DNA from 2 places in the Clostridium algidicarnis genome. Region 2 is predicted to be linked to the other one. Evidence: predicted binding sites of a transcription regulator. Region 2 holds the regulator's gene; the other holds the start of a gene.
What was found. Region 2 encodes HrcA, which represses chaperone genes, less so after heat shock. Its sites were predicted from a motif close to TGTTAGCACTCNNNNNNNNNGAGTGCTAACA; they were not measured.

Region 1: a site for HrcA is predicted at 9,544-9,574, ahead of htpG (molecular chaperone HtpG). Genes of this name have one in related genera too.

Annotation. Positions count from the first base shown of each region.
Region 1 covers NZ_JNLN01000001.1:555,948-568,763, reverse strand. Annotated here, with positions in the region: gene BV55_RS0102765 (PadR family transcriptional regulator) at 190-504, shown strand; gene BV55_RS14755 (DUF2812 domain-containing protein) at 520-1,035, shown strand; gene BV55_RS0102755 (hypothetical protein) at 1,370-2,476, opposite strand; gene BV55_RS0102750 (GNAT family N-acetyltransferase) at 2,549-2,986, opposite strand; gene BV55_RS0102745 (LacI family DNA-binding transcriptional regulator) at 3,222-4,235, opposite strand; gene BV55_RS0102740 (GNAT family N-acetyltransferase) at 4,428-4,841, shown strand; gene rbsK (ribokinase) at 4,820-5,767, shown strand; gene rihC (ribonucleoside hydrolase RihC) at 5,870-6,790, shown strand; gene dcuC (C4-dicarboxylate transporter DcuC) at 6,818-8,224, shown strand; gene BV55_RS0102715 (SPL family radical SAM protein) at 8,593-9,468, shown strand; gene htpG (molecular chaperone HtpG) at 9,746-11,629, shown strand; gene BV55_RS0102705 (ketoacyl-ACP synthase III) at 11,883-12,816, shown strand, end outside.
Region 2 covers NZ_JNLN01000001.1:2,911,107-2,923,922, reverse strand. Annotated here, with positions in the region: gene BV55_RS0114040 (ComEC/Rec2 family competence protein) at 1-60, shown strand, start outside; gene holA (DNA polymerase III subunit delta) at 105-1,121, shown strand; gene rpsT (30S ribosomal protein S20) at 1,208-1,474, opposite strand; gene gpr (GPR endopeptidase) at 1,652-2,629, shown strand; gene BV55_RS0114020 (stage II sporulation protein P) at 2,686-3,786, shown strand; gene BV55_RS0114015 (hypothetical protein) at 3,919-4,266, shown strand; gene lepA (translation elongation factor 4) at 4,378-6,186, shown strand; gene hemW (radical SAM family heme chaperone HemW) at 6,232-7,359, shown strand; gene hrcA (heat-inducible transcriptional repressor HrcA) at 7,548-8,582, shown strand; gene grpE (nucleotide exchange factor GrpE) at 8,619-9,218, shown strand; gene dnaK (molecular chaperone DnaK) at 9,255-11,105, shown strand; gene dnaJ (molecular chaperone DnaJ) at 11,206-12,324, shown strand; gene BV55_RS0113980 (glutaredoxin family protein) at 12,550-12,792, shown strand.

The sequences.
Region 1 (12,816 bases), 2.4 Mb from region 2:
GTATAACATATATATACTACATGATTCAATATATATATTCCATATTTCAATATATATATTGAAATACATCTAAAATAGTCTTAATTATTGATGTGGCTATATTTTTAATATTGACATATACAGTTGAACTGTATATAATAAGACTATATAGTATAACTGTATAGTTTTGTTGGCTAATTGGAGGAGAATATGAATAGAGATAAAAGTTTACCATTAACAGAAACCACCTACTATGTACTTTTAGCATTACTAGAACCTGCTCATGGTTATATTATTATGCAAAAGGTTGAAGAATTAAGTAATTATCAAGTTAAGATAGCAGCAGGGACACTTTATGGTGCTATTGAGAACTTACTAAAACAAAAATTCATACAATCGGTGAAAAGTGATGATGCTAGGCGAAAGGTTTATGTTATTACTGAAAAAGGAAAAGAAGTTTTACAATTAGATTTTGAAAGAATGAATTTTATGATTGATATAACAAGAAGTTTAATAAAATTCTAATTTGGGGGTATTAAGATGAGAAAATTTAAATTTTTCATTAATTATGATAAAGAAGAGAAATGGTTAAACGACATGGCTAAAAAAGGATATGAGTTAGAAACGGCATCTTTTGGGTATAAGTTTAGTTTTACAAAACCCGAAAATACTAAAATAAGAATTGATTATAGAATTTTTAAAAATAAAGGGGGTTTTATGGATTATAGTGCTCTATTTGAAGATAGTGGTTGGAAACATATATCTGGTAATAAAAGTTGTGGAGCACAATATTTCAAAAAAATTAATGAAAATGGTGATGAGGATATTTTTTCAGATGATATGTCAAAAGCAGCAAGGTACAAAAGATTATCTGATATGTGGATAGGACTTGCAGTAGTATATTTACCTATTTCTATAGCACTGGCATTAAATCAGTTCTTAATCCTAAATTATTATATTATACACCAGGGCTATGGGAAATGTCTGGAATATCATTTTGGAGACGTTTTTTATTTGAAACGCCTTTTGCAGCGGGAAGAGGTTTACTGTGGCTAGTTATTCCAATAGCATTAGTTTTATATATTTGTTTTTCAGTTAAAGCTAAAATGCTATATTACAAACAAAAAAATCTTCAGTAAATTTATCTAAAGAAAACCAAGTGACATCGCTATTTTCATCTTTCTTTACGATGAGTCTCACTTTTTCATTTGCGATAAGAACATATGCTATGGAAAGGTGTAGGTGTGCACTAATATACTTATTTCTTCTCTTGCCTCTTTAATTGCAACCTGTAAAAAGTCGGTATATCCAATATTAATTTTTATTGAGTCCCGTGTACCGAATGATATGCATGGTGGTGTGATATTATATAATGCTTTTACAACCTAATTTACGAAACTACATAACTAAAATTACCTGTGTTAGGTATGTCAATTATGTGGGCTCCAATTAATAGGTCCGTTACTCTTGAATATAGTAGGTGATACCACCAAATGAAATATTCTTCAAAAGATATTTCATTTGAATATACAGAATTATTATAGCTATAATGGATACTTTTATGATTTTCCTCAAAAATATCTATATAATCATCCTTTATAATATTAGCTATATCATTTAATCTATAAAAATCATCTTCATTTAGAACTGGAATATTAATTTTAGTACCCTTCATTATTCCCAAACTATTAAATCCACTTATAAGATTTTGAGTTAGTTCATAGTCCTTTTCGTTAAAAAACTTTAAAAGTTCTTTCAACAAGTATCCTTTAAGATCATTTACACTTTTAAAATTAAAACTACCAAAGTATGTTTCCAAATAAAGTTTATCAATTGTATGAAAGTTAATTCCATTTCTTTCATTCCCATAAAGCCCAAATGCAATATCTCCATAATATCTAAACATATTTCCGTATATGCCCAATGATTCTTTTTCAGTATGTTTATATTTCTCTTGTAATGAATAATAGTAATTCATACCATTTCGGCTTGTTCTTTCAGATTTCAAAAATAACTTTTCTACATTATCTATTTGTATAGAGTCTAATACAACATTACTTAAAATAAATAGAGATATTTCATTAAATTTAAATTGTTTAAAGCATTCAAATTTATATGTTTCTTTCTTTATGTCATCAAATTTATCCTCAATCAATTTTACAACGTTATATGCGGTTTTATCTAATTGTTCATTTAATTTATTCCCTTCTTCTAATGAAATAACCATTAAATAAGGAATATACTTATTTTCTTTCTTTATAATAAGTTCTTCTTTAAGCAATAGCTCTAATCTATCAGATAATTCCTTTTGTGACCATCCAAAATATCTACTTATTTCACTAATTTTTATTTTATTGTGTAGTAATACACATATATCTTTTAGATTATACTCATTTATATTAAGCTTTGGAAAATTATTTCCTTTAGAAATCATTTTATTTTCATACTCAAATTGTAAAATTTCTTTTATTATATTAGTTTGGTTAAAATTACTCATTTCTAATTACTCCTTATAACTTCTTAATAGATTACAGTTATGGCATAATTTAAGAAGAATGTGTCTTAAATATTAAATCTTTTTATACATAGGAATAAGAAAAGTAGACTTTTTATAAAAGAGTCTAGAATAAAATCTTTGGTGTTTATCCTCAAAGGTTGTAGATAAGTCTATTTTTTGTGCACCTTGTTTCTTTACTAAGGTTTCTAGTTCTTGTAATATTTTAGTTCCTAATCCTTTGTTTTGATATTCTCTAAACACCAGTATTTCTTCCAAATAAAAAAGCAGAACATCGTCAAAGTATTTAAAACAGCCCACTGCAAATCCTACCAATTCAGATTCATCATATAGCCCAATACCGTAAAAATATGGTGTCAAAAAGATTTGCTCAAGTCTTTTCTTAGCTAAATCATATGTCCATTTGCCACCTTCATCATTGTAGTAGATTATATATTTGTTTATTAAGCAATCTAAATCTTCTATTGTTAATTCTTTGTATTTATATTTCATAACAAAAACCTCCTAGTATAAGTTTGTGTAGATCCGAATAAACTTAATTAATGCCATTAATTACATACAACATAAATAACACGACTTCGCATGTTTCTACCATTGAGCACTTACATCTTTTTTACAAAAGTAAAGTAAATTTTATAGTAAATCCTTGTTAATATATTCGGAAACAAAAATAGGAATACTCTAATTACAAGATAATGTCTTGGTGGACATTACATATTTTTAAAAGTTACACTATATTTTTAACGCTTTTTTTTATAATTAGCTCAGGATCTAAGCATATCTTTTTAATTGCTGTTTCTTCATTTTTAATAAGGCTAAGCATCAAGTCACAAGCTGTTTTTCCTAGATTTGAAATGTTTTGATTAATAGAAGTTATGCCTGGACCCAGGATAAAGTCATTTAATAAGTTATCGTAGCTTACAATAGACAAGTATTCAGGAACTTTTATATCCTTTTCGCTTAATCGTTTAAGAAGTCCAAGGGTCATCATATCATTTGTAACAAATACAGCAGTGGTGTGATTTTTGATTATCATATCGCCAGTATTATAGCCACTTTGCATACGATAATCTCCTTCAATAATGTAATCTTTCTTTATTTCTAAACCATGTTCCTGCATTGCTTTTTTATAGCCTTCAAAGCGTGATACAGTGTTTTTTGAATAAATTGAATTTGTAATACAAGAAATTTTAGAATGTCCATTTTCAATTAAATGCTTTGTTGCAAGATAAGAGCCTTTTACATTATTGAAATACACCTGATTACAGTTTAATTCATCGAAAACCCGATCAATCATTATATAGGGTATGGTTAATTTCTTTAGCCTTAAACATACCTCTTCTTTATTATTATATGCGGAATTAGAAATAGTAATAAAAAGACCATCTATACCTCTTGCTAATAATAGGTCCAACAAATAAAGATCTTCTTTATATTCATCATTTGAGTTTACTATAATCAAAGCATATCCAAATTGCCTGCAATAAGTTTCAATGGTTTTGGTAAGCCTTGAGAAAAATATGTTTTCAATATCAGGAATAATTAGTCCAAGGGTTTTGGTTTCATTTGTAATTAGGCTTCTTGCATTAATATTTGGAGTGTAATTATTATCTTTTGCAATCTTTTTAATTAAATCTTTTTTTTCACTAGAGATTCTACAAGGTTTATTATTTAAAACTAAAGACACAGAGGTTATGGATACGTTTGCCTGTTTAGCAATATCTTTTAACTTAATTTTCATTTTAATCACCAAAATAAGTATATCATATTATTTGTGAAATTTTTGTTAAATACAATTGAATATATAAAATAAAAAAACATACTATATTTCATGAAAAAAATCAAAAAGATTCATGAAAAATGTTGACAACGGTTACACCTGATGATATCATATTTCATATTGATAAAACGTTTTACCACAGGGGATGTTAAAATGAAAATATGTAAAAATGGATTAACATGGGATATATATCACAGCATAAGGCAGTATGCAAATATGCAACAATATCATAAAGAAGATATTATCGAAGCATTAAAAAACACGATTTATAGTGTGGTTATATATGATAATGAAAATCCTATTGCTATTGGAAGAGTAGTTGGAGATGGAAGAATTGTATTTTTCATAAAAGATGTGGTGGTTCATCCTAAGTATAGAAGTAAAAGGATAGGAAAAATGGTTGTAGATAACTTATTAGATTATATAGAATCATGTTGCTGTGAAAATGCTTATATAGGGCTTATGGCTATGCCTAATACAGAAGGATTTTATGAAAGATTTGGGTTTGTACAAAGGCCAAGTGAAGGATTTGGAGCAGGTATGATTTGCTTAAAGAGAAAGAAGTGATAAATAGTATGAGAAAAGTTATTGTAGTTGGAAGTCTTAATATGGATCTTACAATTAAAGTTGATAATATTCCGAGTAAGGGTGAGACTATCCAAGGTCATGATTTTTTGCTAAATGCAGGTGGTAAAGGTGGAAATCAAGCAGTTGCAGCAGTAAAATCAAATGCAGAGGTATCATTTATAGGAAGTGTTGGAGATGATCCTTTTGGAGCTGAAGTGCTAAGTGCTTTAAAAAATAATGGAATTAATACAGATGGTATTGAAGTACATAAAAAACAACCCACGGGTATAGCGATGATTGTATGCCATGAAAATGATAATAGGATAATTTTAAATCCAGGTGCAAATTACGATTTAACCTTTAATCTTGCAAAGGATAACTTAGATAAACTTGCAAGTAAAGAAGATATATTTGTAACTCAATTTGAAAACAATGTAGATACGACTCTTAAGTTAATAGAGTATGCAAAAGGTATTGGAATGGTAACAGTATTAAATCCAGCACCAGCTAAGCTATTTAAAGATGAGTATTATAAACATATAGATATTTTAGTTATTAACCAAAGTGAATGTAAGCTGTTAACGGATATATATCCTAACAACTCCAAGGAGTGTGAAAGGGCAGCAAAGATCCTTCAAAATAAGGGAGCAAAAAATATTATAATTACATTAGGGTCAAAAGGTAGTATAACTGTAACCTTAGATGAAGTAATTAGGATAAATGCATATAAGGTGGAGACTGTTGACTCTACGGCCGCAGGAGATTCATTTATAGGAGCCTTAGTAGCAAAGATATCTTTTGGTAGTCCTTTATACGAAGCTTTATTATATGCAACAAAGGTTTCTGCTCTAACTGTTACAAGAGAAGGAGCTCAAATATCTATTCCAACTCTTGAAGAAGTTGATAAGTTTTTTGAAAATAAATAAAAATTCAATAAATTTGTTGAAAACAAATAAAAGGCTAACAAAATCTTTAAATATACTTAAAAAGCAAATAAATTGTTCAAATATAAAGGAGGCTGAAGCCCAATGAACAAAAGAAAATTAATAATAGACACTGACCCAGGTATCGATGACGCAATAGCAATAGCCATAGGACTATTTTCGGATAAAATAGATGTAGAACTTATAACAACTGTAGCTGGAAATGTTAGTCTTGATTTAGTAACTGAGAACACATTAAAACTATTGACCTTTTTTGGGAAAAGTATACCTGTAGCAAAAGGTCTTGAAGAGCCTTTACTTGAAAAGTTTGATGATGCAAAAAATGTTCATGGTGCATCGGGAATGGATGGATATGACTTTGGAGAGCCATGTCGTAGTAATTTATTAGAAGAACATGCAGTTGAGGCAATGAGAAGGACTATTCTTCAAAGTGAAACTCCAATAACTATAATGGCTATTGGACCACTTACAAATATTGCAGTGTTATTAAAAATGTACCCAGAAGTTAAAGCTAATATTGATGAAATTGTATTTATGGGTGGATCTTTGACAAGAGGAAATAAGACAGTTATGGGTGAATTTAATATAGCAACAGACCCACAGGCAGCTAAAATTGTATTTATGAGTGGAGTAAAGCTAGTAATGGCAGGATTAGATATGGGGCTTAAGGCACTAGTATACCCAGAGGATAGTGAAGAAATTAAAACCTTCGGAAAAACTGGTCACATGATGTATTCATTATTCCAAAAGTATAGAGGCGGAAGCTTTAAAACAGGATTAAAAATGTATGATAGCTGTGCAATAGCTTATATACTTTGTCCTGAAATGTATGAGATAACAGAAACATTTATAGATGTTGAAACACAAAGTAACTTAACTATGGGTTGCACTATAGTTGACTTAAAAGGATATCTCGGAAAAGCGCCAAATGCAAAGGTGTGTACAGACATAAATCCAAATATATTTAAAGAATGGTTTATGAGTTCAATTAAAAACTGTATATAAAATAAATATAAGGGAGAGGAATTTATTATGAACAATTTTATAATGATTGGGACAGCTATTATTGCAATTGCTTTAGTAATATACATGCTAATAAAGAAAATGGATATAAAAATAACCCTATTTGCTATTGGTATAATATTAATGTATATTTCCATTGCAATGGGAAATGGTATAGCAATTAAAAAGTTTGAGTCTACAGGTCTCATACTACTTGACCCATTAAAAGCCACAGCAGATATCTTTAAACAAACCTTATCAGCGGCAGGATTTATCATTTTGATCTTAGGCGGATACTCAGCTTATATGAGTAAAATAGGAGCAAATGATGTTACTGTAAGTGTTTTAACAAAACCAATAGGTAAAATTAAATCAACTTATATATTAGTTCCAATTGTATTTTTACTAGGTAACTTACTTTCTTTAGTAATTCCAAGTGCTTCTAACTTAGCAATTATATTATTAGCTACATTATTTCCAGTTTTAAAAAGGTCAGGCATGAGTACATTAACAGCGGCGGCAGTTATTGCCACAACGGCAACAGTAATACCAACACCTCTTGGAAGTGACAATGTTGCAATTGCTCAAGAACTAGCGAAATTTCCAGCCTATGCAGGATTAACAGTAACAGATTATGTGCTTAAATATCATGCTATAGTTTCAATTCCTACACTAGGGTTCATGGCAGTTTTACATTATTTTTGGCAAAAGTTTATGGATAAAAAACAAGTAAATAACTTGGATCAAGAAGAGGTTGAAATAAAAGCAGTTAGTGAAATTAAGGGATCGGCACTATTTAAAACAGTATATGCATTACTACCATTACTGCCAATATTATTATTGATTATGGTTTACTTCACAGGTTCATCATCAGCATTATCAGTAGAAGTAGCATCAATCTTAAGTTTTATCATTGCAATTATTTGTGAATTAGTTAGGCACAAGGGAGATAAAAAGGTTTTGGAAGAAACAGAAGCCTTCTTTAAGGGAATGGCAGGTGGAGTTTCAATTGTGGCATTATTGGTAGCAGCAAGTGTATTTGTAGCAGGATTAAACTCAATTGGATTGATTAGTACTTTACAAAAGACTATGATTTCTACACAAGGTACAGGCATGGGAATAGTTCTTCCACTAATATTGGTAGCATTATCTATGCTAATAGTATTGCTTTCAGGTAGTGGGACAGCCTTATTCTTTGCAATGATTCCATTAATAGTTCCATTAGCAGAGGCAGCAGGAATTAGCCCTATTGCAATTTCAGTTCCAATGGGACTTGCAGGAAATCTAATGAGAGCAGTGTCACCAGTGGCAGCAGTTACCGTAATTGTAGCAGGATCTGTAAAGAAAAATGCTCTAGACGTTGTAAAAAGGACATCGGTGCCAATGGTTGGTGGAGTTATATTCATGTTTATTCTATCAATGATAATGTTCTTATAGATAGAATGAACAGGAAGAGCAATTTTATTTGTAGCAATTGGGGCAAGTTTTTTAAATTACTATACACCTTACTTAGATATAAATTCATATTAGAAGTTTAATGAATTTAATATAATAATAGGTCAAAAAAAGAACAGAAAGTTTAATAATCTGTTCTTTTTTTGTATGTAGTATTTTATAGGTGTTATATGAAAGCCTTAGTAATATGATATAATTTATAGTGAGAGATTATACTCTAAAATACGAAGACTTTTAATCAAGTAATTCTTAGGTTCAGGTGGAGTTTTATTATGAGAAGTACTTTCTCCATCTGAACTTTACAAGTATAGTTAAGACTATTAGACAAATTTAGTTTGTAGGAGAACATTATGCATGAAATAGAGGTAAAAGGAATCTTATCTGCAAAGAATGGGATGAATATATATCGTGGTTGTACACATGGTTGTATTTATTGCGATTCTAGGAGCAGATGTTATCAGATTAATCATGATTTTGAAGACATAGAAGTAAAAACAAATGCACCAAAGCTATTGGAGGATGTACTGCGTAGAAAACGAAAAAAGTGTATGGTAGCTACGGGAGCTATGTGCGATTCATACATCCATTTAGAAGAAAACCTTAGGAACACTAGGAAGTGTCTTGAGATTATTAATACTTATGGATTTGGACTTTCTATACAGACTAAGTCTGCAAGAATTTTAAAAGACCTAGATTTACTGAAAGACATTAATGAGAAGACAAAGTGTGTAGTTCAGATGACACTTACAACTTATGATGAAGATTTGTGCAGGGTTATTGAACCAAATGTGAGCACTACAAAAGAACGGTTTGAAGTGTTAAAGGTTATGCGTGATAATGGAATTCCTACAGTAGTTTGGCTATGTCCCATTTTGCCATTTATAAATGATACAGAAGAGAATATAAGGGGCATTCTTAATTATTGTGTAGAGGCGAAGGTACATGGCATTATCTGTTTTGGTATGGGAGTGACTATGAGGGACGGAAATCGGGAATGTTTTTACAAGAAACTGGATGAATATTTTCCGGGTATGAAAGATAGGTATATAGAAAGGTATGGCTACTCCTATGAATTAACTAGTGCTAACAATAAGAAGTTAATGAAGATTTTAAGAGATGTATGTGCATCCAATGATATTTTGTTTGGTGTGGATCAATGCTTTGAATATCTTCATAAATTTGAGGATAAAAAAGGTTATGAGCAGTTAGTGCTTCCTGGACTATAAATCCATCAGATATTCTTCATACATTTTCATTTCAATATTGACATGTTAAATAAAATATGGTATATCTGTATTAGGAGTTAGCACTCACTCTTATAGAGTGCTAACAGTAGAGTGACTATTTGAGCACTAGGGTCTAAGACATCTTAGAAAATAACTGTGTATGTGTTTTTAATACATTTACTACTTATGTTTGGGGCTTAAAGAGTTTTCTATATTATATTTTTTACTGCGCTACATTTTTTGTTACGTGGTTTTTATTCTGAAGGGAGAGAATTACATGGAAACAAAAGAATTTAAAGCAGAATCTAAAAGACTGCTAGATCTAATGATTAATTCAATTTATACTCATAAGGAAATATTTTTAAGGGAACTTATATCTAACTCTAGTGATGCTATTGATAAAATTTATTACAGAGCATTAACAGATGATAGTCTAAGCTTTGATAAGGAAAGCTACTATGTAAAGATAGCAGCAGATAAGGAAAATAGAATATTAAAGATTACTGACACTGGTATAGGTATGACAAAGGAAGAGTTAGAAAATAACCTTGGGGTTATAGCAAAAAGCGGATCTTTAGCTTTTAAGAAGGAAAATGATTCTAAGGATGGCCATGACATTATAGGTCAGTTTGGTGTTGGTTTTTATGCTGCATTTATGGTAGCTGAAACAGTTACTGTGATTAGTAAATCTTTAGATAGTGATGAAGCTTACAAGTGGGAGTCTAAAGGAGCAGAAGGTTATACCATAGAGCCTTGTACAAAGGATTCTGTTGGTACTGAAATAATATTAAAGATTAAAGAAAATACTGAAGATGAAAATTACGACGAGTACTTAGATGAATATAGATTAAAAGAAATCATTAAAAAGTATTCTGATTTTATAAGATACCCAATAAAGATGGATATAACTAATACTAAATTAAAAGAGGGCACTGAAGATGAGTATGAAGAGTATATAGAAGAACAAAGTATTAACTCAATGGTGCCAATATGGAAGAAAAACAAAAGTGAGCTTAAAGAAGAGGATTATGATAAGTTTTATGAGGAAAAACATTACGGATATGATAAGCCTTTAAAGCATATTCATATAATTGTAGATGGAGCTGTTAGATATAACTCAATATTATTTATTCCACAAAACACTCCTTATGATTATTACACAAAGGAATATGAAAAAGGGTTAGAGCTATATTCAAGTGGAGTACTTATTATGGATAAATGCCAAGATTTATTACCAGACTACTTTAGTTTCGTAAAAGGTATGGTAGATTCAGAGGATTTATCTTTAAATATCTCAAGAGAAATGCTTCAACACGATAGACAGCTAAAACTTATTGCAAAAAACATTAAAAATAAGATTAAAAGTGAACTATTATCTTTATTGAAGAATGAAAGAGAAAAGTATGAAAAGTTCTATGAGTCCTTTGGTAGACAACTAAAATATGGAGTTTACAATGATTTTGGAACTGATAAAGAAATGTTACAAGATTTACTTATGTTCTATTCTTCTAAAGAGAAAAAGCTGGTAACTTTAGATGAATATATTTCTAGAATGCCTGAAAGTCAAAAATATATTTACTATGCATCAGGTGAGTCTAATGAAAGAATTGAAAAGCTTCCACAAACTGAATTAGTTGCAGAAGAAGGATATGAAATATTATACTTTACAGATGATGTGGACGAATTTACAATTAGGATGCTTATGTCCTATAAAGAAAAAGAATTTAGATCAGTTGCTAGCAATGACTTAGGTATTGAAACTAAGGAAAGTGAAAAAGAAGAAGAAAAAGCACAAAAAGAGGAGAATAAAGAACTCTTTGAATATATGACAAAAGCATTATCTGGAAAGATAAAAGAGGTAAGAGCATCTAAAAGATTAAAACATCATCCAGTATGTTTCTCTAATGATGGGGAAATATCTATAGAGATGGAAAAAATATTAAATTCAATGCCAAATAATCAAGAAATAAAGGCAGATAAGATACTAGAGATTAATACTAATCATGATGTATTTAAGGCTTTAAAGAGTGCTTTTGAAGGGGATAAAGAAAAATTAGATTTATATACTAATTTACTATATACTCAAGCACTATTAATTGAAGGATTACCAATTAATGACCCAGTAGAATTTACAAATGATATATGTAAGATAATGAAATAGATAAAAGATAAGGGCTTCCTATGTTTTGGAGGCTCTTTATTTATTTTACTATATAAACATATTAAGAGTTTATATGTAAGCTATAAAAATTGCTGATAGGTATTTACCAACAATTCTTTATTTTGATATACTGTTAGTTCAGGTTAAATTAAGATATGTACTAATCATTGTAATATAAGGTATGTAATTATATAATACAAATAGAAATAGAAATAGAAATAGAAATAATGACATAAAGAAATGGGGAAAACACATGACAAACATAAAAATTAGAGAAGTAGAAGTTTATCACCCAGAAAATCAGGTAAGAAACCAGTATTATTTAGATCATTTTAATAAACAAGGAAAGGACATAGATAGACTTCTTAAGGCCTTTGGAAAAGATAAACGCTATATCATAAATAATGCACATGAAAATACATTAACTATGGGAATAGAGGCGTCTAAAAAGGTTTTAGATAAGGCTGGCCTTACAGGAGAGGATATTGATCTGATTATATTTACAAGTCAGTTTCCAGAGTATACTATCCCACCTCAATCATTAATGGTTCACGAAGCCATAAAGGGAAAGGCTGAGACATTTTGTACTGATAGTAATACTGACTGTGTTGGCATGATCGTAGCATTTGATTATGCTAGTAGATATCTTAAAGGCAGTGATAACATGAAAAGAGCTCTTATAATAGGTGCTGACTATATGTCTGTACATTGTAGAGAAGAAGATGAATATACATATCCTTTATTCGGGGACAGTGCTTGTGCTGTAATACTTGAGAAAACGGAAGAGGATTGCGGATTCATAGATAGTTTTTATACTACTAATTCTGAATATCCAGATATTGTGAAGTTCCCTGCTTGTGGGGCTTCAAAAACTTATGAGAGTGAAATTAATGATAGAAAGGTTGACTGGACTCCCTTTGATGGATCTTTTATAATTCAGTATGCAAAGGAAAGTATAGATAAATTATTACAAAAGCACTCAATGAATTTTAATGATATTAATTGGTATTGTTTTTCTCAATTTGCGTTACCTATAATAGATGGCAGTGCAGAGAAATTTGAAGTTAGTAGAGATAAGTTTATTTATGTAGGAGATAAGTATGGATACACTGGTACTAGCAGCCCATTTATAGCATTATATGAAGGAATTAAAAGTGGACAAGTTAAAAGGGGTGACAATGTTGCTT
Region 2 (12,816 bases):
AGAGCTTATGAAACTAATAGTGTTATAATTACAGAATTTAATATATATAACCTAAAATAAGATTAGATTTAGCAAGTATATATTTAGTGGGGAGAGATTTTTATATGGATGTTATTTCTTTAGAAAAAGATATAAAAAATAAAAAATTTAAAAAGTGTTACATACTTTACGGAGAGGATGAAGCGCTTATTCAGGATATAGTGTCTACAATAATAAAGGATACTTTAGATCCTAGTTTCCTAGACTTAAATTTATTAAGAATAGATGGTATAAAAGAAGGTTTTGAGGTTATTGAAAATGCCACAGAAACATTACCCTTTATGTCTGAAAAAAAGGTGGTTGAAGTTTATAGGGCAGAATTTTTAAGCTGGGAAAAAGATAAAAAAGGGGAGCAAACTTTTAAAAAAATAGCTAAATACATAGATACACTTCCTGACCATTGCATTCTTATATTATATTATGTGTTTAAGGAACAAAGAGATAAAATAACACCTGAGGTTAATAGAATAAAAGGTGATGTTGCAGTTGTAAAAGTAGATAAACTTAAAGGTGAAAAGTTATATAAAAAGGTAGAGAATATATTTATCCAAAATGGAAAGCCTATAGGTAAGATTGAACTCAGATTTTTTGTGGACAATGTAGATAATAATATGAGAATAATAAATAACGAAATTGATAAGTTAATAAGCTATACAGAAGGAAGAAATATAACAAAACAAGATATTTTGGATTTGTTTTCTCAAAAGAGTGAAAAAGATATATTTAATATGGTGGATTTTTTATCTCAAAAAAGACCAGAAAAGGCTACTAATATATTAAATGAACTGATTTTTAAAGGAGAAAAAGAGAATTATATTCTTTCTATGATAGAAAGGCAGTTCAAAATTTTGTTTAATCTAAAACTTGGTATGTCAAAAGGAAAAAGTAAAGAAATTTTATCACGTGAACTTAAATTAAATATATATATATGTGATAAGATGATGCATCAAAGTGAAAAGTTTAGTTTCAAACAATTAAAAAGGTGCATGGAACTTTGTATAAACAGTGAAAGAAATTTAAAAACGTTAAGTTTAAATAAAAAGACTGAATTAGAATTACTAATAATAAATACAGTAATGTGATAGGATAAAAAATAAAAACAAATAAAATGGAATGAATTAAATAAATAGTGGAAAATAAATAACCGGTATCTCTACCGGTTTACTTACTATGCTGATAAAGTATTTAATCTTGATGCTAATCTTGACTTTTTCCTGGAAGACATATTTTTATGTATTACTCCCTTTGAAACAGCCATGTCTAAAGCTTTAACTACCTCTTTGTATGTTGCAGTTGCTTCTTCTACGTTTTTCTCTATAACTGCAGTATCAAACTTCTTTATAGTAGTCTTTAGTGAAGATTTAACCATTTTATTTCTTAAAGTTTTAGCTTCTGTAGTCTTTATTCTCTTAATTGAAGATTTTATATTTGCCATTAACTTTCACCACCTTTATCATAATATGGCCTCTGCAGTCGTGGGGAAATCTGCTTTCGAGTTTCATATTTAACAAGTGATATTATAGCATTAAAATTTTAAAAATTCAAGTATAATTCCCATTTATTAATAGAATAATATTTATATAAGTTTAAAAATAACTAGGAGTGTGATTTAATGTTTGAAATAAGAACAGATCTTGCGGTAGAAGCAAGAGAAATGTATAGCAGCGCTCATAATAAGGATCCGGAAGGAATAGTGGTAAAAGAGGATATTCCTTATGAAGATATAAAAGTTACTAAAGTTTCAATAACTAATGAAGAAGGCGAAAAAAACATGGGAAAGCCAATAGGGGATTATATAACTATAGATATTCCGGAGTTTACTTATTATGATGGAGAAACTATGAATAGGGTAAGTAAAGTAGTGGCTGATAGCTTATCAAAAATTATTAATAAAGATAAGCATAGGAACACGCTGGTTATAGGACTTGGTAATTGGAATGTAACGCCAGATGCGTTAGGACCAAGGGTTATTTCTAAAACTATGATAACAAGGCACTTAAAAGAATTAATACCAGATAAGATAGATGAAAAGATAGCATCTGTTAGTGCCTTATCACCAGGTGTACTAGGTCTTACTGGCATAGAAACAGTAGAAATTGTTAAGGGTGTTGTAGATAAAACAAAACCAGATCTTATAATTTGTGTAGATGCGTTAGCTTCAAGAAGATTAGATAGGGTTAATAGGACTATTCAAATAAGTGATACAGGTATTTCTCCAGGATCAGGACTTAAAAATCATAGAAAAGCTTTGAATATTGAAACTTTAGGTATCAAAGTTATAGCTATAGGGGTTCCAACAGTAGTTGATGCAGCAACAATTGCTAATGATAGTATAGACCTTGTATTAGATGAAATGATAAAAGAATCGACTAAAGGTGGCGAGTTTTATAATATGTTAAAGTCTATAGATAAAAATGAAAAGGGTCGACTTATTGAAGAACTACTAAGTTCAAAAGGAGGCGACCTTATAGTCACACCTAAAGAAGTGGATATAATAGTAGACTCAGTATCTAGAGTAATTTCTAATGGTATAAATCTTGCGCTTCAACCTTCACTAGATTTAGAGGATATAAATCAATTTATGAATTAAAGCTATAATTTTTAAAAGACCCTCATATAAATAAGGTATATGGGGGGGAATTTAAGATGAAATATTATTATACAAATGTAAAAGAGAAGATCCGAAAATTTTATATACTAATACCCATGATTTTATTTTTACTTATTTCTATGATATTGCTAACTAAAACTATACAAGGACTTGGCTATAATGAAAAAAAGGGAAATATGATATATGTTCAAATTTTAAATAAAAGTATGCCCTTAGTAAAAGAATTATCCTTTGATTCAGAGGACTTAGTAGAAGAAAATTTTTCTTTAAAAGATAAGGTTTTGGATACTTTAGGTATTAATCGAAAAGATCCTATAAATATTATATCAAGAGAAATTAAATATTTTTCAATGTTAAAATCAGATGATGGTAAAAAGACCATTAATTTAAATAAGGAAATAAGTTCTTTTAAATTAGAGGATACTAGCGTTTCAAAGCTTTCTGAAAAGGAGATCCAAAAGGGAGAACAGTCTAACTTAGCTTCTTTAAAAGCATATAATCCTAGTTTGAAAAAGACTCTTAATTCATCTAAACCTGAGGTTCTTATATACCACACGCATACATCTGAGCGCTATACAACTGATGTGGAAAGCAATTCGAATGATAGTATGGATGAAAATGAAAATGTATGTGCTGTAGGCAATGAACTTGCTAGAGAATTAGAAGAAAATTATGGCATATCAGTGATTCATGATAAAACAGTGCATAACACCACCTATACTCAAAGCTATTCACGATCTAGAGAAACACTTACACAGTATTTAAATAAGTATGGAGATTTTAAGCTTATAATTGATCTTCATAGAGATTCTGTAAAAAGTAAGAATAGTGTAACTGTGAATTTAAATGGCGAAGATGTAACGAAAATAATGTTTGTAATGACAGAGAAGAATCCCCATTTTGATAAGAATAATGCTATAGTACAAAATATGATAGGTAATGCAAATGAACTTTTTCCAGGATTTATAAGGCAAGGTACAAATTATAATGTTGGAACTAGATACTTCAATCAAGATCTAAGTAATAATGCAATACTTATAGAGGTTGGAGCTAGGATAAATAAAATAGAAGAAGCTACAGGTTCAGCTAAATATACAGCAAGGCTTATTGCAGAATATTTGAATGGAAAAGAGTAACGTCTAAATTGCTATATTATGAATAAAAGTTAATAAATAAGAGCATCCTTATAAAAGGGTTATAGAATTTTGAATTAAGAAATGTAAAAATATTATTTTAAATATAAGAATTCATTGTGAGGAGTGCTCTTTTTGAAAAGTAAAGGTATGTATAAGATTATAATTATAGCATGTTTATTTATAATGGTGTCAGGCTTTATAAAGGTAAACGTTCAATGCAATAGAACTAAAGATGAAACTATAGAAACTATGAGTGCAAACCATAAATTATACGAGGATGGATCTATAAAAGAAGAATATTTAAATTTATATAACATAGTTGACAATGCTCCTATAAAAATATTTTATAATAAAAATCCTCTAGATATAAAGATTTTATTGCCAAAGTTTGATATAGTTATAAACAAAGAAGTATTTCATTACTCAATGGATAAAATCAAAGGCAATATAAAAATAAAAATTAATTCTATAAGGAAATAATTTTTTATATACATAATAGAGATATATTATGATATAATTTACTTTGATTAAAATTCATAGTGGTGAAGACTACTGTCTAAAGCATTATTGCTAGAAAGATGGGTGATGAATATGCAAAGTGAAAGACAAAAATATATAAGAAATTTCTCTATAGTAGCTCATATAGATCACGGCAAGTCTACTCTTGCAGATAGACTCTTAGAGCAGACTGGAACGCTTGCTAAAAGAGAAATGGAAAGTCAAATTTTAGATAAGATGGATCTAGAAAGAGAAAGAGGTATAACGATTAAATCCCAAGCAGCAAGGCTTATGTATAAAAGAGAAAAGGATGGTAAAGAGTATATATTAAATCTAATAGATACTCCTGGCCATGTAGATTTTAATTATGAGGTTTCAAGAAGTCTTGCTGCTTGTGAAGGAGCAGTTCTTGTAGTGGATGCAACTCAGGGTATACAAGCTCAAACCTTGGCTAATTGTTATTTAGCTTTAGATCATAATTTAGAGATAGTTCCTGTGGTAAATAAAATAGATCTTCCAAGTGCAAGACCGGAAGAAATAAGAAAAGAAATAGAGGATGTAATTGGAATTGAAGCTTCCGATGCCCCTTTAATATCTGCAAAATCAGGGCTTAATATAATTGATGTACTAGAGGCTATAATAGAAAAGGTTCCAGCACCTACAGGTGACGAAGAAGCTCCTCTAAAAGCTCTTATCTTTGATTCTTCTTATGATAGTTATAAGGGAGTAGTTTGTTACATAAGGGTTATGGAAGGATCGGTTAAAGTAGGAACTCAAATCAAGCTTATGGCAACCAAGAAGGTTTATGAAGTTACTGAAGTTGGAGTTTTTTCTCCAAGTTATCTACCAACTGGTGAGCTAAAGGCAGGAGAAGTTGGGTATATAACAGGATCTATAAAAAATGTTCGAGATGCAAGAGTTGGAGATACAATAACAGAAGCAACTAGACCTGCAACAGAAGCGTTAGAGGGTTATAGACCTGCTATACCTATGGTGTTTAGTGGTATATATCCTGTAGATGGTGCAAAGTATGGTGAATTAAAAGAAGCACTAGAAAGATTACAAATAAATGATGCTGCATTATCCTTTGAGCCAGAAACTTCTGCAGCTTTAGGATTTGGATTTAGGTGTGGGTTTTTAGGACTTCTTCATATGGAAATATTGCAAGAAAGAGTAGAGAGAGAATTTAATTTAGATATTATAACTACAGCTCCTTCTGTAATATATAAAATAATAAAGACAGATGGAACACTGCTTGAAATAACAAATCCAGCAAATTTGCCTAATCCTACTGAAATAGAACATATGGAGGAACCTATAGTTAAGGCCTCTATAATATCACCTACAGATTATGTAGGTGCCATTATGGAATTATGCCAATCTAGAAGGGGAGACTTTATAGATATGCAATATATAGAAACTACAAGGGTAGTTTTAAACTATAATATACCACTTAATGAAATAATATACGACTTTTTTGATGCACTAAAATCAAAAACTAGAGGTTATGCATCCTTAGATTATGAACTTAAAGGATATAATACAACTCATTTAGTAAAATTAGATATATTGCTAAATGGAGAAATAGTAGATGCTTTATCTATGATTGTTCCAGATTCAAGGGCTTATGCTAAAGGTAGGGCTATAGCAGAAAAATTAAAAGAAATAATTCCAAGACAATTATTTGAGATCCCTATACAAGCTTCTGTAGGGAGCAAAATAATAGCAAGAGAGACTGTAAAGGCTATGAGGAAAGATGTTTTAGCAAAATGTTATGGCGGAGATATAAGCAGAAAGAAAAAGCTTTTAGAAAAGCAAAAAGAGGGTAAGAAGAGGATGCGTCAAGTAGGGTCTGTAGAAATCCCTCAAGAAGCATTTATGGCTGTACTAAAAGTAGATTAGATTTTTAAAAAAGCGAAACTCTTGGCAAGCAATTAGGAGGTAACTATGAAGGATATATCATTATATATACATATACCATTTTGTAAAAGTAAATGTTGGTATTGTGATTTTCCATCATTTTGCGGTAAAGATAATCTAATGGATAGTTATATTAAGGCTTTAGGTAAAGAAATTGATGCTAAAGTTTTACAGTATAATATAAAGACTATATTTATAGGTGGGGGTACTCCCACCTATTTGCCTTTAAAAATGTTAGAAGATTTAAAAGCACATATAAAGAAACTGAATTTAACACCAAATGTGGAATTTACCGTAGAATGTAATCCAGGAACATTAGATAAGAAAAAATTGGAACTGTTAAAAGATATGGGGGTTAATAGGTTAAGCATTGGTCTACAAGCTTATGATGACTCATTATTAAAAGAGATTGGAAGAATACATAATGTAGACGAATTTTTAAAAAATTATGAGCTTGCCAGATCTATAGGATTTGAAAATATAAATATAGATTTGATGTTTGCACTTCCAAATCAAACTTCTGAGCTTTGGAAGGAGTCTTTAATTAAGGTTGCAAAATTAAACCCAGAGCATATTTCAGCTTATAGCCTTATATTAGAAGAGGATACAAGGTTTTATGATCTTAATAATAAAGGTACATTAAATTTGCCAGAAGAAGATGTTGAAAGAGGTATGTATGAAAGCCTTTTATCTATATTAAAAGATTTTGGCTATAATCAATATGAAATCTCAAATTTTTCAAAAGAGGGTAGAGAATGCAGACATAACATGGTTTATTGGAGTATGGATGAATATATTGGAGTTGGATCATCTTCAGCATCCTATATTGAAAGCATCAGATATAAAAATGTTGAAAGTGTAGAAGAATATATACAAAAGATAAATACGGATAAACAAGCTTACAAGGAAAAACATAAAAATTTAATTAAAGAAGATGTTGAAGAATTTATGTTTATGGGACTTAGAAAGACCAAGGGTATAGAAGAAAAAGAATTTTTAAATAGATTTGGTAAAGATATAGATAGTTATTATAAAGATATAATTAATAAATATATAAATGTGAAACTTTTAAAAAGAGAAGATGGATATTTGAAGTTTACAGCGGAAGGTATACAATTATCTAATTATGTATTAGCTGATTTTTTGATAGATTAAATAAATTAAGGTGTATAATAGAGCAATAATGAGTAAATGAAAGTTTACAAAGGTAAAAGCATATTATAGCATAATAAATTAGCATTATGACGTGAATATGATGTTGACAAAAAAAACTTGAAATGTTATTTTAAAAGCGTAGCAATTAGCACTCAACAAGAGTGAGTGCTAATAAAAGAGGTGAAAGCATGGATGTGGATGATAGAAAAATAAAGATTCTTGAAGCTATAATTAATGATTACATTATTACGGCGGAACCAGTGGGATCCAGGACCATAGCTAAAAAGTATGACTTAGGCATAAGCTCAGCTACCATAAGAAATGAAATGGCTGATTTAGAAGATATGGGATATTTAGAACAACTTCATACCTCTTCTGGAAGAAAACCTTCAGATAAAGGATATCGACTTTATGTAGATAAACTTATGATAGTTGAAAGACTAACATTAGAAGAAGAGATGAAGATAAAATCACATATACTTAGTATGGCAATATATGAGATAGATAAACTATTAAAAGGAACTACCCATATGTTGTCAGAACTCACAAACTTAACTTGCATATTAAATACACCTTCTGTAAAAAAGAGCCAATTGAAATCTGTACAGCTCATAAGTATTGATAATAATAGTATACTTGTGGTTATAATAACTTATACAGGTATTATAAAAAATAATATTCTTAAAGCAAGCAACGTTCCAAGCCAAGACAATCTTCATAAGATAAGTAATGTTTTAAATGAAAAATTTAAAAACTTACCTATAGAGAAGATGGGTAGTCAAGTTATAAAAGATATTAAATTTGAGCTTAAAGGATATGAAGACATTGTAAATGGTGTTATACCAATACTTATAGATGCGCTCACTGATGAAGAGTACTCAAAGGTTTATCTTGAAGGAGCTACAAATATATTTAATTACCCTGAGTATAATGATATAGATAAAGCCAAGGAATTTCTTTCTTTGCTTGATAATAAAAGTTATATGCAAGAACTTCTAGATACAACAAATAAGCTTACTATAAAAATAGGTGAAGAAAATTATTTAAAGCAAGCTAAAGATTGTAGTGTAATATCAGCAGTATATTCTGTGGGAAATAAGCCTATCGGAACAATCGGTCTTATAGGACCCACTCGAATTCCTTATTCAAAAGTTGTGTCTATTATGTCCAAAGTTATGAAAGGACTTAATGACAGTTTGAAAAAACTTGAAGATGAATTATAGCAAAAATATATTAGAGATGAGGTGTGCTTCATAGCTATGGATAAGAACAAAAGTGATTTGAATCCAGAAGAAAAAGTAGAAAATCTTAATTTAGAAGATGAAAATGTTAAAGAAGAATCTAGTGTCGTAAATGAAACAGAGATTTTAGAAAAAGAAGAATATGATAATATAGTAGATCTTAAGGAGTTTTCTAAATATAAAGATGAAGCTTTAAAGACTAAAGAAGAAAATAATGAATTACAAGAAAGACTTCTTAGAGTTACAGCTGAATATGAAAATTATAGAAAAAGAACAACAAAAGAAAAAGAAAGTATCTATGGATATGCTTGTGAAGATGTTTTAAAAAATATTTTACCTGTATTAGATAATCTTGAAAGAGCTGCTCTTACAGATGGAAGTGCAGAGGATATAAAAAAAGGAGTAGAGATTACACTAAAACAATTTAAAGAAGCTCTAGAAAAATTACAAATAGAAGAAATAGATACTAATAGTGGCTTTGATCCTAATATGCACGATGCAGTAATGCATGTGGTTGATGAAAGTTTAGGAGAAAAAGAAATTATAGAGGTATTCCAAAAGGGATATAAAAAAGGTGATAAGGTTATAAGATACAGTGTGGTTAAAGTTGCCAATTAAACTGTAAACTTCATATATATTTAAGGAGGAATTTAAATGGGAAAAGTAATAGGAATTGATTTAGGTACAACAAATTCATGTGTTTCAGTTATGGAAGGTGGAGAAGCGGTAGTTATATCAAGCTCAGAAGGAGCAAGAACAATACCTTCAGTAGTTTCATTTCAAGCAAATGGTGAAAGATTAGTAGGTCAGGTAGCTAAAAGACAGTCAATAACTAATCCAGAGAGAACTATAGCTTCTATAAAAAGGCATATGGGAAGTAACCATAAAGTTACAATAGATTCAAAAGATTATACTCCACAAGAAATATCAGCAATGGTACTTCAAAAAATAAAAACTGATGCAGAGGCTTATTTAGGAGAAAAGGTAACTCAAGCAGTAATAACTGTTCCAGCTTACTTTAATGATAGTCAAAGACAAGCAACAAAAGATGCAGGAAAGATAGCAGGGCTTGAAGTTTTAAGAATAATAAATGAACCTACAGCAGCTTCTTTAGCATATGGTATAGATAAGACAGAAAAGAGTCAAAAAGTATTAGTTTACGATCTTGGTGGTGGTACTTTTGACGTATCAATACTTGAACTTGGAGATGGAGTTTTTGAAGTTAAATCTACAAATGGAGATACTCATTTAGGTGGAGATGACTTTGATGATAAGTTAGTTGATTATATAGCAGATAACTTTAAATCAGAAAATGGAATAGATTTAAGACAAGATAAGATGGCTCATCAAAGATTAAAAGAAGCAGCAGAAAAGGCAAAGATAGAGTTATCATCTTCAATGCAAACTAGCATAAATCTACCATTTATAACAGCAGATGCTACAGGTCCAAAGCACATAGAGATGAATCTTTCAAGAGCTAAATTTAATGAGCTTACTCACGATTTAGTTCAAAGAACTATAGAGCCAATGAAAAAATCTTTACAAGATGCTGGCTTGTCAATAAATGAGATTGATAAAATAATATTAGTAGGAGGATCTACTAGAACTCCTGCAGTTCAAGATGCAGTTAAAGAATTCACAGGAAAAGATCCATCTAAGGGAGTTAACCCAGATGAGTGCGTTGCATTAGGTGCAGCAATCCAAGCAGGTGTTTTAACTGGAGATGTTAAAGATGTTTTATTATTAGACGTATCACCTTTAACACTTGGAATAGAGACTTTAGGTGGAATCGCAACACCTTTAATTGAAAGAAATACTACAATTCCAACTAGGAAGAGTCAAGTATTCTCTACAGCAGCAGATGGTCAAACTTCTGTTGAAATACATGTAGTTCAAGGTGAAAGACAAATGGCGGCAGATAATAAAACTCTTGGAAGAGTAACTCTTTCTGGAATAGCTGCAGCTCCAAGAGGAATACCACAAATAGAAGTAACCTTTGATATAGATGCTAATGGAATAGTAAATGTTTCTGCAAAGGACAAAGGAACTGGAAAAGAAGCTAAAATAACCATAACAGCATCAACAAATTTAAATGACGATGAAATAGATAAGGCTGTAAAAGAAGCAGAGAAATTTGCTGAAGAAGATAAAAAGAGAAAAGAATCTATTGAAGTTAAAAATAATGCGGACCAATTAGTATATCAAACAGAAAAAACTTTAACTGAGCTTGGAGAAAAAGTATCAGAAGAAGATAAAGCAAAGGTAAACGAAAAGTTAGAAGCATTAAAAGCTATTAAAGATGGAGAAGATATAGAGGCTATTAAAAAGACAACAGAAGAATTAACTGAAGTATTCTATGCTGTATCTGCTAAATTATATCAAGAAAATCCAGAAAATGCTGGATTTGACCCAAGTAACATGGATATGAATGGTGATGGAACTAGTGAAGGACCAAAGGATGACAACGTAGTTGATGCAGACTTTAAGGTTGATGACGAAAAATAATACTAGCAAAAATCATTATTATGAATATATAATATATAGGGAAGGCTAAGGCACTTCCCTTATATTAAGTTTAAATTCAAGATTAGGTGGTGAAAGACTAATGGCTAAAAAAGACTATTATGAAGTTTTAGGTCTTGAAAAAGGGGCCAGTGACGCTGAAATAAAAAGCGCTTTTAGAAAACTGGCAGTTAAGTACCACCCAGATAAAAATCAAGGTAATAAGGAAGCTGAAGAAACATTTAAAGAAATCAATGAGGCTTATCAGGTATTAAGTGATGCTGATAAAAAGGCTCAATATGATAGATTTGGAACTACTGATTTCAATGGTGGCGGCGGCTTTGGAGATTATGATTTTTCGGGTGGATTTGACGATATAGGTGATATATTTAGCTCTTTCTTTGGAGGCGGCTCTAGAAAAAGAAGAAATGGTCCTGAAAAGGGAGAAGATTTAGAATACAGAATGAATCTTACTTTTGAAGAGGCAGTCTTTGGAGTAGAAAAAGAAATCAAAATATTAAGAAGTGAGTCTTGTGAGAGCTGTAATAGTACAGGAGCAAAAACAGGTACATCTAAAACTACCTGTGACAAATGTAGAGGATCGGGGCAGGTTAAAACTCAAAGAAACACTCCACTTGGAAGTTTTGTATCCTCATCCACTTGTGACAAATGTGGTGGTACTGGTAGCATAATAAAAGATCCATGTAATATTTGTCATGGAACAGGAAAAACAAAAAAAGAAAGAAAAATATCCATAAATATACCAGCAGGTGTAGATGATGGAAACGTGATGCCTTTAAGAGGACAAGGGGACCATGGAGTTAACGGTGGACCTCCAGGTGATTTATATATAAACATCAGGGTTGCAAAACATTCTACCTTTGTAAGAAAGGGCTTTGATATTTATATGGATAGCCATATAAGTATGGTTAAAGCTGCTTTAGGTATTGATATTAAGGTTCCTACAGTAGATGGGGATGTGGTATATACAGTGCCAGCAGGAACTCAACCAGGTACTATGTTTAGATTAAAAGGAAAAGGTGTACCTAAGATAAATAGCCATCTTAGAGGAGATCAATATATAAATGTAATAGTTGACATTCCAAAACATATGGACGAAAAGCAAAAAGATATCTTAAGGTCTTTTGCAGAGGCTAGTGGTGAAAGTATGGAAGACGAAAAGAAATCGGGCTTTATAGGTAAGATATTTAAAAATAAATAATAATAAAATTAAAAGTTAGTTTTTCAATTTTTGAAGAACTAACTTTTTTATTTATATCATGTATATCCTAAGAAGAATTAAGGAAACATAGGATGTAAAAAAGTTTAATTAAAAAAATAAAACGTATTGACAAAATATGATACTGTGATATTATATACCTATGGAGGGTATATAGCCCTAGAATAGTACAGATTAATTTATAAAATTAAAAATGGAGGTATAGATATGAATATAACAGTTTATAGTACTGAAACATGCCCTTGGTGCATAAAGGTGAAAGAATATCTAAGAGAAAATAAGATTTCATTTAATGAAAAAGACATAAATTTAGATAGAAATGCAGCTATTGAGATGATGAGTAAGTCAGGTCAAGGTGGAGTACCTGTATTGGATATAGACGGTAAGATAATAGTAGGATTTGATAAAGAAAATATTGATAAGGTACTATCTTTATCAAGTGATTCTTAGACTCAGGTGGAGTTTGCTTATAAG